Regions from separate parts of the Microbacterium sp. KR10-403 genome, predicted to be linked through region 2. Evidence: predicted binding sites of a transcription regulator. Region 2 holds the regulator's gene; each other region holds the start of a gene.
The links. Region 2 encodes LexA, which represses DNA repair genes until DNA is damaged. Its sites were predicted from a motif close to TCGAACANNTGTTCGA; they were not measured.

Region 1: ABMQ42_RS12590 (13E12 repeat family protein) is a predicted target of LexA. The motif match lies at 3,612-3,627, and genes of this name have one in related genera.
Region 3: ABMQ42_RS15185 (DUF222 domain-containing protein) is a predicted target of LexA. The motif match lies at 2,241-2,256, and genes of this name have one in related genera.

The regions. Positions count from the first base shown of each region.
Region 1 is NZ_JBEGDC010000005.1:176,624-182,248, reverse strand. It holds gene ABMQ42_RS12615 (beta-ketoacyl-ACP synthase III) at 1-441, shown strand, start outside; gene ABMQ42_RS12610 (acyl carrier protein) at 516-764, shown strand; gene ABMQ42_RS12605 (beta-ketoacyl-[acyl-carrier-protein] synthase family protein) at 822-2,060, shown strand; gene ABMQ42_RS12600 (DUF3145 domain-containing protein) at 2,209-2,712, opposite strand; gene ABMQ42_RS12595 (NAD(P)H-hydrate epimerase) at 2,861-3,529, shown strand; gene ABMQ42_RS12590 (13E12 repeat family protein) at 3,640-4,953, shown strand; gene ABMQ42_RS12585 (hypothetical protein) at 4,950-5,165, opposite strand.
Region 2 is NZ_JBEGDC010000002.1:25,672-31,296, reverse strand. It holds gene metE (5-methyltetrahydropteroyltriglutamate--homocysteine S-methyltransferase) at 1-1,999, shown strand, start outside; gene lexA (transcriptional repressor LexA) at 2,059-2,718, opposite strand; gene ABMQ42_RS03900 (LysM peptidoglycan-binding domain-containing protein) at 3,028-3,381, shown strand; gene ABMQ42_RS03895 (histidinol-phosphate transaminase) at 3,458-4,495, shown strand; gene hisB (imidazoleglycerol-phosphate dehydratase HisB) at 4,492-5,103, shown strand; gene hisH (imidazole glycerol phosphate synthase subunit HisH) at 5,100-5,625, shown strand, end outside.
Region 3 is NZ_JBEGDC010000006.1:195,920-201,544, reverse strand. It holds gene ABMQ42_RS15185 (DUF222 domain-containing protein) at 178-2,094, opposite strand; gene ABMQ42_RS15180 (hypothetical protein) at 2,366-2,815, opposite strand; gene ABMQ42_RS15175 (twin-arginine translocase TatA/TatE family subunit) at 2,909-3,274, opposite strand; gene ABMQ42_RS15170 (O-methyltransferase) at 3,351-4,028, shown strand; gene ABMQ42_RS15165 (DUF3117 domain-containing protein) at 4,047-4,217, opposite strand; gene ABMQ42_RS15160 (putative hexosyltransferase) at 4,316-5,539, opposite strand; gene dapE (succinyl-diaminopimelate desuccinylase) at 5,521-5,625, opposite strand, start outside.

The sequences.
Region 1 (5,625 bases), on a different contig from region 2:
ACCGTGTGGGGCTCCGACGGCTCGAAGGCCGAACTGGTGGGCATGAACGCGACGCTCACCGAGTTCCGCGACGGCAAGGCGCCGTGGCCGACCCTCCGCCAGGAGGGCCCCAGCGTGTTCCGCTGGGCCGTGTGGGAGATGGTCAAGGTCGCGCGCCGCGCGCTCGAGGCCGCGGGCATCACCCCGGCCGATCTGGCGGCTTTCGTCCCCCACCAGGCGAACCTGCGCATCGTCGACGAGTTCGCGAAGCAGCTGAAGCTTCCCGACACCGTCGTCGTCGGACACGACATCGAGACGACGGGCAACACGTCCGCGGCATCCATCCCGCTCGCCACCCACCGCCTGCTCGAGGAGCACCCCGAGCTGTCGGGTGGTCTCGCACTGCAGATCGGGTTCGGCGCCGGGCTCGTCTTCGGCGCCCAGGTCGTCGTCCTCCCCTGAGCCGGGCCCACCCGACTCTAGACTTGTCCACGGCCCGCCGGGCCGAGAAGCGATCCCAACAACAAGGAGCAGAAATGGCACTCACCAACGACGAGGTCCTCGCAGGACTCGCCGAGCTGATCACCGACGAGACCGGCATCTCGGCCGACGAGGTCGCGCTCGAGAAGTCGTTCACCGACGACCTCGACATCGACTCGATCTCGATGATGACGATCGTCGTCAACGCCGAGGAGAAGTTCGGCGTGACGATCCCCGACGACGAGGTCAAGAACCTCAAGACCGTCGGCGACGCCGTCACCTTCATCACCTCCCACCAGGCGTGACCTTCGCGGCGGGGGCGCATCGCCCCCGCCGGTACGCACAACACCGAGGAATCCCACATGAGCACGTCCCGCATCGTCGTCACCGGCATCGGCGCGTCGACCCCACTGGGGGGCACGGCGCCCGAGAGCTGGTCCGCCCTGCGCGCCGGAGTCAGCGGCACCCACACCCTCACCCACGAGTGGGTCGAGAAGTATCAGCTTCCCGTCACGTTCGCAGCCGAGGGCGCCGTTCGCCCCGACACCGTCCTCGAACGGCCCATCGCCAAGCGCCTCGACCCGGCGTCGCAGTTCGCCCTGGTCGCGGCCAAGGAGGCCTGGGCCGACGCCGGTGAGCCCGACGTCGAGCCCGAGCGCCTCGGCGTGGACTTCGCTACCGGCATCGGCGGCGTCTGGACGCTGCTCGACGCGTGGGACACCCTGCGCGAGAAGGGACCGCGCCGGGTCATGCCGATGACGGTCCCGATGCTCATGCCGAACGCCGCCGCGGGCAACCTGTCGCTGCACTTCGGCGCGCGCGCGTTCGCGCGCACCGTCGCCAGCGCGTGCGCCTCGAGCACCGAGTCGCTCGTCAACGCATACGAGCACCTGCGCGACGGCCTGGCCGACGTGGTGATCGCGGGCGGCACCGAGTCGGCCATCCACCCCATCACGATGGCGTCGTTCGCGTCGATGCAGGCGCTCTCGCGTCGCAACGACGACCCCGAGCACGCGTCGCGTCCGGGCAGCATCGACCGTGACGGCTTCGTCATGGGCGAGGGCGCCGCGGCGCTCGTGCTCGAGACCGAAGAGCACGCCAAGGCGCGCGGCGCGAAGATCTACGCCGTGCTCGTGGGCGGCGGCGTGACGGCCGACTCGTACCACATCACCGCCAACGATCCCGAAGGGCATGGCGCCGCGCGCGCGGTGCGGCTGGCTCTCGACGAGGCAGGCGCCTCGCCGGACGACGTCACCCACATCAACGCGCACGCCACCTCGACCCCGGTCGGCGACCCGAACGAGTACCAGGCGCTCAAGCAGGTGTTCGGCGACCGGATCGACGACATCCCCGTGTCGGCGACCAAGGCGTCCACCGGTCACCTGCTGGGCGGCACCGGCGCTCTGGAGGCGGTGTTCACGATCCTCGCGCTGCGCGAGCGCATCGCTCCCCCGACGATCAACATCACCGAGCAGGATCCTGAGGTGCCCTTCCGCATCTCGGGTGACGAGCAGTCGCTCGGCGCCGGTGACCAGCTGGCGCTCAGCAACTCGTTCGGCTTCGGCGGACACAACGCCGTCGTGGCCTTCGCGTCCGCCTGACGTCCGCGTCCGCCTGACGTTCGCGAAACCCAAGATGCCCCGCGGGAAGCCACCGCGGGGCATCTTCGTTCCATCGGGCGGTCATTCGCGTTCACAGCCACCGGGATGTCTCACCGATCGCCGGTAGTGGCGCCTGACCGCCCGCAGCTCACCCGACCTTGTGCAGCCAGACGACGGGGGTGTCATCGCTCGCGTGCCGGAACGGCTCGAGTTCCTCGTCCCACGCCGCACCGAGCGCGACGTGCAGCTCGCGTTCGAGCTCGGCCACGTCGCCGGCCGCGACCTCCATCGCGTACCGGACACGGTCTTCACCGATGACGACGTTGCCCGCGGCATCCGTCTGCGCGTAATGGATGCCGAGGTCGGGGGTGTGCATCCACCGCCCGCCGTCGCCACGCGTGCTCGGGTCTTCGGTCACCTCGAACCGCAGATGCTCCCAGCCGCGGATCGCCGTGGCCAGAGCAGCCCCGGTGCCGGCCGGGGCCTCCCAGTAGAACTCCGCGCGTCGGCTGCCCGAGAGCACCGGCTGATCGGCCCAGTCGAAGTTGACAGCACGCCCGAGAGCGCGTCCGACCGCCCATTCCAGGTGCGGGCACAACGCGCGTGGCGCCGAGTGGATGATGATCACTCCGCGCGCCTGTGTCGTCGCCATGGTCTCTCCGTTTCGTCAGGTGCGTCTTCCCCTACGACCTGACCGGAATCCACCCGGTGACGTGCTGTTCTGTTCTCCCGCCATTATGACCCGGGCCAGAGCGAATCACAAGCGTGTGATACGAATGTCGGCCCACTAGGGTCGGGCTATGCGACACGGATACTCGGCCCAGCAGATCCGTGATGCCGAGGCGCCCCATCTGACCGCCGGTGAGCCGCTGATGGCGCGCGCTGCCGCAGCGCTGGCGGATGCGGTGCGTGAGGTGCTCGTGGGTCGGGATGCCGCGCGCGGTCGCATTCTGCTGCTGGTGGGTTCGGGCAACAACGGTGGCGACGCGCTGTTCGCCGGGGCATCACTCGCGCGCGACGGGCATGAGGTATCGATCGTCGAGCTCGGATCGCGAACGCATGCGGAGGGACTGCACGCGGCGCTGGAGGCCGGGGCGCGGGTCGTCGCCGACGCCGCGGCAGTCTCAGCCGACGTCATCGTCGACGGGATCCTCGGCACGGGCGCCGCGGCGACCCCTGCGTTACGCGGACGTGCCCGCGCGGTGGTGGCGTCGCTGCTGCCGGCACTGTCGGGGCGGGATGCCGCGGCCGTCGTCGCCGTCGACATTCCGAGCGGCATCGATCCCGACGACGGGTCCGTTCCCGACCCGACCGTGCTGCCCGCGGACGTCACCGTCACCTTCGGCGGGTACAAGACCGGACTGCTCCGCGGTGACGCCGTTCGGCTCGCGGGCGACGTGCGGCTCGTCGACATCGGGATCGGCGACGACCTCGCCGCGATGACGCCGGTGGTCGAGGTGTGCGAGTGACGTCGAGGGTCGATGTCGGAGGTTGAGGGTAGGGTTCTCCCCCGGGAATAACCCAGATCACGTGCATAATCGGGGTTGCAATTCGAAGGCTTGTTCGGTAATGTGGGGGTATGGACCAGTCGTCGAGCACCCCGGGCGAAGACCCCGCTGAGCGGGTCGATGACGTCCACGCGCTGCGGGCCCTGTTCCATACCGCCGAGGCCGACCAGTACGACGCGAATCGGGCTCTTGCCCGTCGCGCCGAACAGCTCGCTGCGATCCTGGATATGGCGCGGGAGATCCCCGACATCTACGTCGACACCCCCAACCGGGGCGGATGGGCGCACGACCAGACCGAACTCGCCGAACGGTGCGCGGCCATCGAGGCCGCCTCCCGCATGTGCCTGCCCGAACGCGAGGTCTGGGCCCTCGCCCAAGCCGCCCGCGACGGACGCCGCCTGCTGCCCGGGCTCTGGCACCAGGTCCGCGAAGGGTTCGCCACACCCGCACATGTGACCGCGGCATCCACCCACCTCGGTGCCATGCGCCACAACCCCACACTCCGCGAGACCTACGACACCACCCTCGCCGACCTCGCCCTGCGGGTGAGCCTGCCCGTGTTCAAGAAGAAGGCGAAAGAACTCGCCCACCGGCTGCTGCAAGCCTCCGCCGCCGAGAAACACGCACAGGCGTTGAAGGAACGCCGGGTGGTCGTCACCGACGTCGAGGACGGCATGTCCTGGTACAGCGTGCTGATGCCCACCTGGAAGGCGAAGGCCGTCTTCCGCCGGCAGACCTCCACCGCCAAACACCTCGCCAAGAACCAGCGTGAAGACCGCACCCGCCACCAACTCCGCGCAGACCTCGCCACAGCCTCCCTGCTCGGGGAGAACACCCCGCACGCGGTGAAGACGAAAGTGTTCGTCACCATCCCGTTGGACAAGCTCACCCCCGGTGCTCGGGCGTCGGTGCGCGAGCATGTGCCCGGCCGGGCAGGGCTCAACCTGAACCGGGAACCCCTCATCCCCGGCGAAGGACCCATCGACGAGGCCACCGCCCGCCAGCTGCTCCTGGATGCCGGGGCGTTCACCCGTGTGATCACCGACCCGGTCACCGGGGTCATCCTCGACATGGACCGCCGGACCCGCACCGCCACCCCCGCCCAGCGGGCATGGTTGGCCTTATGGCACGGCACCTGCCTGCGCGACGGGTGCGATCGGCTCGCCCTGGACGCCGACATCGACCACTGGTGCCAATACCACGGGCCGAAACGAGGGCCCACGAACATCGCCAACCTCGCACCGGAATGCGACCCCGACCACGTCATCAAAGACTTCACCAAAATCAAACACCGACGACGACGCGACCACACCATCCAACTCGAATTCCCCACCGGGCACCGCACCAGACCCACACCCCCACTCCCCGACAAACCACCCTTCTAGGGTGCGCGGGAGGCCGCGATCTCGCTCTCGCGGGCCTCGAGCCCGTCAGCACCGTCACCGGCCCAGCCCTCAGGAACGGCCTGCCGACGCAGCGCACGCGCGATCTGAGATGCCGTGTCGCCGCGCTTCTGCCATGCGGTGACAACAGCCTCGATGCCGGCGACAGATCGCGGAACCAGTGCTGTCGGGTCGCTGGTCTGTCCCAGTTGCATAACTGCTGACCCACCTGGACGGCGTTCTCGTACAGATGCCTCACCAGGCCCAGCCGTTCGGCGAGCTGGTGGATGGCCGAGGTGCGCTCACCCCAGCCACGCAAGGCAACACCCGCGAACCGGTCGAGGGCATTCTCTCGTGCCGCGTTCCTGACGTGAGCCGGTTGCAACAGCGACTTGTCCGCAACCTCGGCGTCTTCGTGGATGTGCTCGAGTTTCCGGACAGCGTCAGAGAGCGTGTCGATATGCAGCGAGAAGCCGCGCACGGACGAGTTGCTACGAGATACGCAGGAGCGAACTCAACTGCGCCCGACGCCTTGACCATTCTGCCAGCCGAGGAAAGGTCCCGCCCCTACCCGTTCGAGTGTGTTCGTAGCCTGCTAATCTTTCTGCGACTCGTCCCGCACCGGCTCGTAGACCTGAGGTGAAGAAGCGTGACACCCTGCCCCGGCGTGATCGT
Region 2 (5,625 bases):
CGGTGACGCCGAGCGCACGCCGCTCGAGATGACCAAGTGGTTCGACACGAACTACCACTACCTCGTGCCCGAGATCGCGCCCGACACCGCCTTCGCGCTGACGAGCGACCGCTTCGCGCAGCAGGTCGCCGAGGCCCGTGCCGACAACGTCACGACCCGTCCGATCGTCGTGGGTCCTGTGACCTTCCTGGCTCTGTCGAAGCCCGCCGACGGTGCGCCCGAGGGCTTCGTGCCGCTGGACCGGCTTGAAGACCTGCTGCCGGTCTACGTCGAGCTGCTCGCGGCGCTGCGTGCCGCCGGCGCCGAGTGGGTGCAGCTGGACGAGCCCGCTCTGGTGAGCGAGTCGCTGGATGTCGCCCCCGCCGAGCTTGCGGCGGTCGCGGAGCGCGCCTACGCGGTGCTCGGTGCCGCGCAGAGCCGCCCGAGCATCGTGGTCGCCGCCGGGTATGCGCAGCTGTCGGACGAGAGCTGGCGGGTGCTGGCCGCCGCCCCGATCGAGGCCGTCGCCGTCGACCTCACCCGCGGTGGCGTCCCCGCCGCCGTGCCGGGCCTGGAGTCGAAGACGCTCGTCGGCGGTGTCATCGAGGGCCGCAACATCTGGCGCGGCGACCTCGCCGCCGCCTGGGAGAAGCTCGAGCGGCTGCAGGGGCTGGGCGCGGCATCCGTCGCCGTCGGCACCTCCACGTCGCTGCAGCACGTGCCGCACGACGTCGACGACGAGTCGGACCTCGACGCGCGCCTGCGCAGCTGGCTCGCCTTCGCCGACCAGAAGGTCGGGCAGGTCGTGGCGCTCGCCCGCGGACTCGTCGAGGGGCGCGCCGCCGTGGAGGCCGACCTGACGGCCGCGACCGAAGCGCTGACCGATCGCGCCGCCGCCGACGGCGTGCACGACGGCGCGGTGCGACCGCGTGCCGCCGCCCTCGACGAGGAGGCGTTCTCGCGCGGGCCGCAGGACGAGCGGGATGCCGCGCAGGAGGCCCTCGGCCTCCCGCTGCTGCCCACGACCACCATCGGATCGTTCCCGCAGACCGGCGACATCCGCAAGGCGCGTGCGGCGCACGACCGCGGCGAGCTCTCGACGTCCGACTACGAGGACGTGCTGCGGCTCGAGATCACCTCGGTGATCGGCCTGCAGGAGGAGCTGGGTCTCGACGTGCTCGTGCACGGCGAGCCCGAGCGCAACGACATGGTGCAGTACTTCGCCGAGCACCTCGACGGCTTCGCCGTCACCCGCAACGGGTGGGTGCAGTCGTACGGCTCGCGCGCCACGCGCCCGTCGATCCTCTGGGGCGACGTGTCGCGTCCCGAGCCCATCACGGTCCGCTGGGCGCAGTTCGCGCAGGCGCTGACCGAGAAGCCGGTCAAGGGCATGCTCACCGGACCCGTGACGATCCTGGCGTGGTCGTTCGTGCGTGACGACCAGCCGCTGGCCACGACGGCGAACCAGGTGGCGCTGGCGCTGCGCGACGAGATCGCCGACCTCGAGGAGGCGGGCATCCGGATCATCCAGGTGGACGAGCCCGCGCTGCGCGAGCTGCTGCCGCTGAAGAAGGCCGACCAGCCCGCCTACCTCGACTGGTCGGTGGCCTCGTTCCGCCTGGCGACGGCGGGGGCGGATGCCGCGACCCAGGTGCACACGCACCTGTGCTACTCGGAGTTCGGCGTGGTCATCGACGCGATCGCCGCGCTCGATGCCGACGTCACCTCGATCGAGGCGGCGCGCAGCCGCGGCGAGGTCATCGCCGACATTGCCGAGTCGGGCTTCTCGCGCGGCATCGGTCCCGGCGTGTACGACATCCACTCGCCGCGCGTGCCCCAGGTCGACGAGATCGTCGATCTGCTCGAGCAGGCGGTCGATTCGATCCCGGTGCGCCGCGTGTGGGTCAACCCCGACTGCGGTCTGAAGACGCGGGCCTACCCGGAGACGGTGGCGGCACTGGGCAACCTGGTCGCCGCGACCGAGCGCGTGCGCGAGGGACGTCTCGTGCAGAGCGTCTGACGACATGACGAAGGGCCCCGGGTGTCTCCCCGGGGCCCTTCGTCATGCTCGACACGCACTCACACGGCGCGCAGCACCGCCACGACCTTGCCGAGGACGACGGCCTCGTCGCCGAGGATCGGCTCGAACGCGGAGTTGCGGGGGAGCAGCCACGTGTGGCCGTCGCGCTGACGGAACATCTTCACCGTCGCCTCGCCGTCGAGCATCGCGGCGACGATCTCGCCGTTGTCGGCGGTGTTCTGCGCGCGCACCACGACCCAGTCGCCGTCGCAGATGGCCGCGTCGATCATCGACTCGCCCTGCACCTTGAGCATGAACAGCTCGCCCTTGCCCACGAGCTGGCGGGGGAGCGGGAAGATCTCCTCCACCTGCTGCTCGGCGGTGATCGGCACACCCGCGGCGATCTGGCCGACCAGCGGAACGAGCGCGGCATCGCCCACGGCGGGGGCCGAGTCGGCGGGGTTCTCCGCCGACGAGCCGGGCAGGTCGATGAGGATCTCCATCGCGCGCGTCTTGCCCGCGTCGCGCCGCAGGTAGCCGCTCAGTTCGAGCTGGTTGAGCTGATGCGTCACGCTCGAGAGCGACTTGAGCCCGACGGCGTCGCCGATCTCGCGCATGCTCGGCGGATAGCCGTGCCGGGTGATCGACTGCTGGATCACCTCGAGGATGGCCATCTGCTTGTCGCTCAGGCTCTTCCTGCGTCGTGTCTGTCGGCGCATTCTCGGCACCTGCGGCGCCGGTGTCGTGGCGTCCTGCGATGCGTCGCCCATGTCAGCTCCCGTTCCCGCCGCGGATGCAGCTTCTTCGAATGTCGGAGGTCCGTGGTGAGGTGTCCTCATCGAAACGGTATCCGCTTCCGGGACGGATCGGCGGCACCCCGAGGGCGTGTCGTCTTCGATCCGGATTCGCATTCCGATTCCACTTGACAGACTACAACATCGAAACTAGGTTCGGAAGAGAGGTTCGGTACGGGATGCCCCCGGCCGGGCTCCCGAACCGAATCTCTTCACAGCATCCAGGAGGACCCCATGGTCACGATCGCCCCGACGGCACAGCCCGTCACACGCCTGCGTCTCACGCATCGCGGGCGGCGCGTGCTCGCGGCGCTCGTCGCGCTGCCGATCGCCGCGGCCATCGCCGCGGCGGCGATCAGTGGAGGCGCCGCGGTCGCCTCGCGCGACGCCGGTGCGCCGGCCGGGTCCTTCGCCACCGTCACGGTGTCGGCCGGCGACTCCCTGTGGGGCATCGCCGAGCGGCTCGCCCCGCACGCGGACCCGCGCGATGTCGTCGACGCGATCGTGCGGCTGAACGCGCTCGAGGGCGTCACGGTCACGCCCGGTGAGGTTCTGTCGATTCCCGCGGATTACGCCCCGGCCGGCTGAACACCGAGTGCGGTCCTACGATGGAGCGGTGAGCCCTCGATTAGACGACTTGCCCATTCGTGACGATCTGCGCGGCATGAGCCCCTACGGTGCGCCGCAGGCCCGCGTGCCCGTGGCGCTGAACGTGAACGAGAACACCCATCCGGTCCCCAAAGAGGTGGCCGACGACATCCTCGACGGGGTCGCCCTGGCTCTCCGCGACGTGAACCGCTATCCCGACCGCGAGTTCACCCAGCTGCGTGAGGCCTTCGCCGAGTACCTCGGCCACGGACTGACGCGCGACCAGCTCTGGGCCGCGAACGGCTCGAACGAGGTGCTGCAGCAGGTGCTGCAGGCGTTCGGCGGCCCGGGGCGCACGGTGTTCGGCTTCGCCCCGACCTACTCGATGTACCCGCTTCTGGCGCGTGGCACGGGCAGCGCGTGGGTGGCCGGCGTCCGCGGGGTCGACTACACGCTCGACGCGGAGGCGGCGGCGGGGCAGGTCGCCGAGGCGCACCCCGATGTCGTCCTGCTGTGCTCGCCGAACAATCCCACTGGTACGCCCCTGCCCATCGACGTCATCGAGCGGGTGTACGACGCGACCGACGGGATCGTGGTGGTCGACGAGGCGTACTGGGAGTTCGCACCGCGTGACGAGCGCTCGGCGCTGACCCTGTTGCCCGGCCGCGAGCGTCTCGTCGTCTCGCGCACGATGAGCAAGGCGTTCGCCTTCGCGGGCGCGCGCGTCGGCTATCTCGCCGCCGACCCCGCCGTCATCGACGCGCTGCGTCTCGTGCGCCTGCCCTACCACCTCAGCGCGCTGACGCAGGCGGCGGCGCTGGCGGCGCTGCGGCACGCGCCGACGATGCTCGCGACGGTCGACGACATCGTCGCGCAGCGCGACCGCATCTCGGCCACGCTCGAGGCGCTGGGGTACAAGCCGTACGAGTCGTGGACGAACTTCGTGCTGTTCGGCGGAGTCGATGAGCCGACGGCGACGTGGCAGGCGCTGCTCGACCGCGGCGTGCTCGTGCGCGACGTCGGGCTGCCGCGCAGCCTGCGCGTCAGCGCGGGGACCGAGGAGGAGACCAGCGCGTTCCTCGATGCGCTCGCGTCGATAGACTCGGCGTCATGACGACCGCCGCGTCCCGCACCGCCTCCCGCTCCCGCTCGACGAGCGAGTCGTCGGTCGAGCTCGAGCTCGACCTCGACGGCACGGGCCTCGCACGCATCGACACGAGCGTGCCGTTCTTCGACCACCTGCTCACGGCCTTCGCGAAGCACTCGCTGACCGACCTGACCGTGCGGGCGTCGGGCGACACCCACATCGACGCGCACCACACCGTCGAGGACGTGTCGATCGTGCTGGGCGACGCGATCCGCGAGGCGCTCGGCGACAAGGCCGGTATCTCGCGCTTCGGCGACGCCCTGGTCCCGCTCGATGAGGCGCTCGCGCAGGCCGTCGTCGACATCAGCGGGCGTCCGTTCCTCGTCCACGAGGGCGAGCCCGCAGGGTTCGAGCTGCACCTCATCGGCGGCCACTTCACGGGCTCGCTCGTGCGGCACTCGTTCGAGGCGATCACGTTCCACGCTGGGCTCACCACACACGTGCGCGTCCTGTCCGGCCGTGACCCGCACCACATCGCCGAGGCCGAGTTCAAGGCGTTCGCACGCGCGTTCCGTCAGGCCAAGGCCCTCGACCCGCTCGTGCACGGCATCCCGAGCACGAAGGGCGCCCTGTGACGGCCAAGCCGCTCGTGGCCGTCCTCGACTACGGGTCGGGGAACGTCCACTCGGCGGTGAAGGCGCTGGAGGCGGCGGGCGCCGACGCGCGGCTGACGGCCGACCGCCGGCTCGTGCACGACGCCGACGGACTCGTCGTGCCCGGGGTGGGTGCGTTCGCGGCCGTCATGAAGGCGCTGCGCGACATCCGCGGCGACGAACTCATCGACCGGCGTCTGGCCGGTGGCCGGCCGGTGCTCGGCATCTGCGTGGGCATGCAGGTGCTCTTCGGGCGCGGTGTCGAACGCGGCGTCGACACCGAGGGGCTGGGGGAGTGGCCGGGCGTCGTCACCGAGCTCGACGCACCGCTGCTGCCGCACATGGGCTGGAACACGGTCCGCCCGGATGCCGGCAGCCGCCTGTTCGCCGGCATCGAGGACGAGCGGTTCTACTTCGTGCACAGCTACGGCGCGACGCAGTGGAACCTGCAGGTGCAGCCGCCGTTCCCCGAGCCGATCCTGACCTGGTGCGACTACGGGGCCG
Region 3 (5,625 bases), on a different contig from region 2:
CGCCCTCGAAATCCACTGGGCCATTGTCATCAGGAGTGCCTCCCTTCCCTTGTCGCGGCGGCCCTTCTCCCATCGGGGTGGCCCTTCTCCCATCGAGGTGGCCCTTCGATATCCACCGTGCCTCCTCGGGCTCGGCATCCCGCCTGTGCATCTCGGTCTCGGCCGCGTGTGTCTTGCTCAGAAGGGCGGTTGTTCGGTGGTGTGGGTGGTGATGGGGTCGGGGATGAAGGTGAGGGTGCCGATGGGGGTGTCGGTGTAGTGGCGTCCGGTGGGGCTGGTCCATTGCAGGATGCCGTGGCCGAGTTGTTTCACGCGCCAGAGGGTGTGGTGTTTGACGATGTGGTGGGGTCGGCAGGAGTCGCCGAGGTTCTCTTCGCTGGTGGGCCCGCCCAGGGCGGCGTCGATCGTGTGGTCTTGGTCGCAGGTCCAGGGGGGTCTGGTGCAGCCGGGGAAGCGGCAGTGTTCGTCTCTGACGTGCAGGAAGCGTTTGAGCTCGGCGGTGGGCCGGTACCGGTCCACGGCGACCGGTTCGCCGGTGGAGGGGTGGGTGAGGACTCTGTCCCAGCCGGGGGCGCCGGCGGCGAGGTGTTTGGCGGTTGCCAGGTCGATGGGTCCGTGGCCGGCCAGGAGTGCGGGTTGTTTGGAGTGGCCGAGGATGGTGAGGGCGGGGATGGTGATCTGCACGGTCGCCTTGATCGCGTCCAGGGCGTCGCCGTGACCGGTGGGGGCACCGGTGAGGAGGATGTCGGCGAGGATATCGGCACGCTTCTGGTCCATCGTGCGCGGGTCACTGTCCTCGTCTGCGGCGGGAGTGTCGTTGGTGCAGGCGTCGGCGTGGGGTCCGGTGATCAGCGTGAACCACGGCTCACCGGCGCTGTCGGTCGCCGCCGTGTCCGTCTCGCCCGCGTCCGCGGTGCCCGAGTCCGCGTCGTCCTCGCCGGCGGTGCTTGTGTCGGCGGTGCTCGTGTCGCCCGTGTTTGCGTCGCCCGTGCTTGCGTCGGCCGTGCTTGCGTCGCCCGTGCTTGCGTCGCTCGTGCTCGTGTCGCAGGTCGGATTACCCGTGGTGACCTCGCCCCCGGCAGCCTTGCCGCCCGCTGAGTCGTTGCCGCGCGCGCCCGCGTCGGCGGTGCCCGCAACAGCGGTGGCCGCGTCCGCGTCGCTCGAGACCGTGTCGCCCGCGTTGCCCGCGCCCGTGTCGCCCGCGCTCGTGTCCGTCGCCATGGCGGGCGTCTTCTTCTTCGTGGTGCGGGTCAGAGTGTGGGCCGCGGCGGTGAGCCGGTCGTAGATCGCGTGGGCGAGCACGGCGGGGCCCTCGAACACGATCCGTCCGCGCCCGTGGGGCAGGTCGATCAGCTGCACGAACCGTTCTTCTTTGGAGCGTTCGATCTCCGCTTGCACGCTGTCGGGGTCGATCCGGGCGGCGAGGACCTTCACGATCTTACTCAGCCGGTACGGGGTCTCACTTGCTGCGGCGACCAACGCCCGGTGCTCATAGTCGGCCCGCTTGTCGGGGTCGGAGATCAGTGTGCCCTCGTCCACGATCGTGTGCGCGTGCGCCTGGTCGATCTCCCCCTTTGCCAGGGCGGTGTGGGTCTCGGGGAACATCTGAACCAGCAGCGACGCGGTCCCCATCCGCGACTGCACCGACCGGTCGGACAGCCGCATGGCCGCGGCAAGCTCGGCGGAGATCTCCCGTAACGGCAGATCATGGGTGATGCGCAGGCCCCGCTCGCGGCGGTCCTTCTCCCGCTCGATCACGACGTCGACCGCCTGCGCGAGAAGATCCGCCTCATGCGCCTGCAGCACGGCGATCTGCTGACGCGTATCGACCAGATCAGACACGAGAGCATCCAGCGTGCCCCACAGCCCGGAACGCGTCAACGGACCCGACGACGCCGCAGACTCGGGCTTGGCTCCGGGCGCAGGCTCCGGTGTGGGCTCCGACTCGGGCGCGGATCCGAGCTCGGAATCGGCCGCGGCAGCGCCGGCAGGCTCGGACTCGAGCGTCGGATCGAGCACGGCCTCGGGCTCGCACGCGCGCGGGTCACCCGGCTCCGGCTCTACCGGATCAGACGACTGCGGAACAGAGGACACGAGAACAAGCTCCAGACGAACGCCAATGAGGATGGGCGTGCCCGCGGCGTCTGAACGAAAGGAACCGACAGCTAAGTCGACTCCGCGTGATGATCTTGGTCTCAGTGCTACTTCACGGATCGCGGGCCTGCGATGTACATCCATAGTAGCACGTATCTTCGATTCTGGGAGGTCTTCTGGTGAGACTTTCCTCATTGTTGTGTGCGCACTTCGTCGCAGAGAGTGACGCGTCGGCTCTGACTCTGGCACCGGCGCCGACTCCGGTGGGCACTCACAGATAGTCGTCGGGCGCAAGCACCCGCAGCCCACGATCATGGAGCAGGAACTGCGCCCGCACCCGCGCACCGGCACGCGCACACGCCCCGGCCAGCTCACGGGCCCAACGGCGTTCCGCATCTCGTACACGCGGACCCCCGCGCCGCTCCCACACGAACACCGCCTGCGCGAGGTCGAACTCCTCCATGATCTGCGACACACGCACGCCCAGAAGCTCCGCGTTCGCGACCTCGCCGAGATCCTCACTCGGACTGAACCCGAGCGGGTCTTCGGGCAGGTCATCGCACGGCATCACCACCGGCGCCAGAACGTCGCGACCGTCGAGGAACAGCATCCAGAACTGTCGGCGCATGGCACGCTCGAGAAGTTGCCCGATGCGCTCGGCCAGCAGGGTGTCATCGGTCAGCGGCGCATCACGGTCGGCCGCGAGTGTCTCATCTGTCATCGCTCCAGCATTGCGACACTGACGAGCCGAAGACGGCCCGCGACGCGATCTGTGGAGAAGTCGCCACCGACGGCCGCCTGGGGAGGAACCGCGTCAGGTGGCCTCGGAGTCGAAGGGCGGGACGGTTCCCGGCCGGAACGTCTCGGGCACCGGCCGCGACGCCGGTGCCGGCGAAGCAGCGGCAGAAGCAGAAGCGGCCGGCGCCACGGGCGCATCGTCGAGCAGCGCTTCACGGATGATGCGTCGCGGATCATACTGACGCGGATCGAGGGTGCGCCAATCGACGTCGTCACCGAGCTCGTCCTGCATGCGCTCCTTGGCCGTGCCCAGCAGAACACGCCCGCGCTTCACCGCCCGCGCGAGAAGCTCCGCGTACTTCGGGAGGCGCTCAGGCCCGAGCAGCATGGCGGCGATCACACCGATCACCAGCAGCTTCTCGAAGGTGAGCCCGAAGATCATGTCTTCAGATTACCCGCCGTGCCCGCAAGCAGCTCGCACACCGCTCGCGTAGGCTGGGCGCGGAGGTTGCCCACACATGAGCGAGCAGGATGCGAACCAGCGGTTCGTGCAAGAGGCCACGGTCGAGCCCGAGCACATCGCCCGCGCCCGCGCACACGCGCTCGAGCTGGGCGCCGCACCCGTCAGCCCGGCCGTGGGCGCCCAATGCGCTGTGCTGGCGGCGGCCACCGCAGCCCGCAGCATCATCGAAGTCGGCACCGGGGCCGGTGTCTCCGGCCTCTGGCTCATGCACGGCGCGCCGCGCGCGGTGCTGACCACGATCGACAGCGAACCCGAATACCTCGGCGCAGCCCGTCAGTCGTTCTCGGCCGCACGCGTTCCCGCCACCCGCACCCGTTTCATCACGGGTCGGGCAGCCGAGGTTCTGCCGCGGATGAACGAGGGCGCCTACGACATCGTGCTGGTGGATGCCGATCCCGAAGGCGTCATCGAGTACGTCGAGCACGGGCTCCGACTCGTCCGTCCGGGCGGCACCGTTCTCGTCCCCCGCGTTCTTGCGGGCGGCGCCGTCGCCGACCCGGTGCGCCGCGACGCGGTGACCAGTGCGTACCGCTCGCTGATCCAGGAGACCCAGTCATCCCCCGCCGTGATCGGCGCGCTCTCGCTGAGCGGCGAGGGACTGCTCCAGCTCACCACCGTGAACGCGGAAGAAGCCGGAAACGCATCAGCGGCCGGTCTGCTGGCCGGCCGCTGACATACGAGAAGTGGTGAACTACGCGTTCACGACACCGCCGAGCACGTCGTAGAGCTCTTTCGCTTCCGCGTCGTTCACGGACACCACAAGGCGCCCGCCCCCCTCGAGCGGAACGCGAACGATGATCAGACGCCCCTCCTTCACAGCCTCCATCGGGCCGTCTCCGGTTCTCGGCTTCATGGCTGCCATCGTGGCTCCCTTTCGTCGCTGGTCTGTCTCGTTAGTTTACCGTGCCACTCCCGGAGGCTGGCAATCGCGCGTCACGAAGCGGTTCGAACGGCCGGCGCTCAGGGAATCTGCCAGTACGTATTCCCCAGCGCGTACATGTTGTAGATCCACCACCACTGTCCGAGCAGGCACGCGAGCACCACTCCGACCCGCCATCCGCGCGAACGGGGCACGGCCGCCGCACCCCACAGCGGCGAGAGCGGCAGCAGCAGACGGAACACGCTGGACTGCGGGAAGAACACAGCGAACAGGTACAGCAGGTACGACGCCGACCACAGGCGCAGGTCCGTGCCCACTCTGCGCACGCGCGGGCCGAACAGCAGCAGCGCTGCTATCGCGATGACCAGCACGATGAGCGCCACGTGGCCGACCGTCTCCCCCAGACCCCACTGGCTGAACCAGAAACCGGCGGCGTCCCAGAACGCACGGAACGGCACGAACGAACCATCGTCGTCGGGGAGCCATCCACGGCGCCAGCTCGACTCGGTCGCGAAATAGGCATCCGGCTGGCCCGTGACCGCGCCCGCGATCAGGGGCCACGACAGCCCCGCGGCCGCGCCCAGAAGACCGTTCAGCACGATGTGGACGATCTGTCCGATGCGCAACGGCTCATGCTCGCGACGCCTCCACCGCACGATCGCATGCGCGCCGAGGAGCAGCGCGAACGCCAAGACCCCCGGCCGCGTGAAGGCCATGAGCGGCACGAGGGGGTACAGCCAGCCATAGTGCCGGCGGTCGACCGCCCAGAGTGCGGCGAACAGCAGCAGGAGGAACAGCGACTCGGCGTACGCCACCTGGAACATCGCCGCGAGCGGGGCGTTCGCGAAGAAGAGCACCGCCCACATCGCGGCGGTCCGGCCGATCCGCCGCCGCAGCAGCGCGTGCAGCACCAGACACGCGAGGTAGCCTGCGACCAGCGAGATGACGATGGCCGCCACCTGCCAGCCCGTGCCGGTCCCGCCCAGAAGCCGCGCCAGGTAGGGGAAGACGGGCATGAACGCCCACTGGTTCTGCGTCACCTGCCCGGTCTCGTCCAGCGGCAGCGTCGTGGGATAGCCGTGGACCGCGATGTACCAGTACCACTGCGCATCCCAGCCCATCAGCAGGCTGCCGACGCTCGGCCGTTCGCCGTAGCGCGACGCCGCCGTCGACAGCTGGGCCGCGAGCGCGAAGAAGGCCGTCGTGACCACGCGCGCGAGCAGATAGACGATCGCGACACGCAGGGCGACGGGCAGCCGGCGCCACCCGTGCGCCGTGCTCTCGCTCAGCTCGGCGACAGCCACGCCCGCAGGCCCTGCTCCACGGCCTCGATCTGCGCGATCGCCACCCGCTCGTCGTCGTGATGCGCCAGCAGCGGATCACCGGGGGC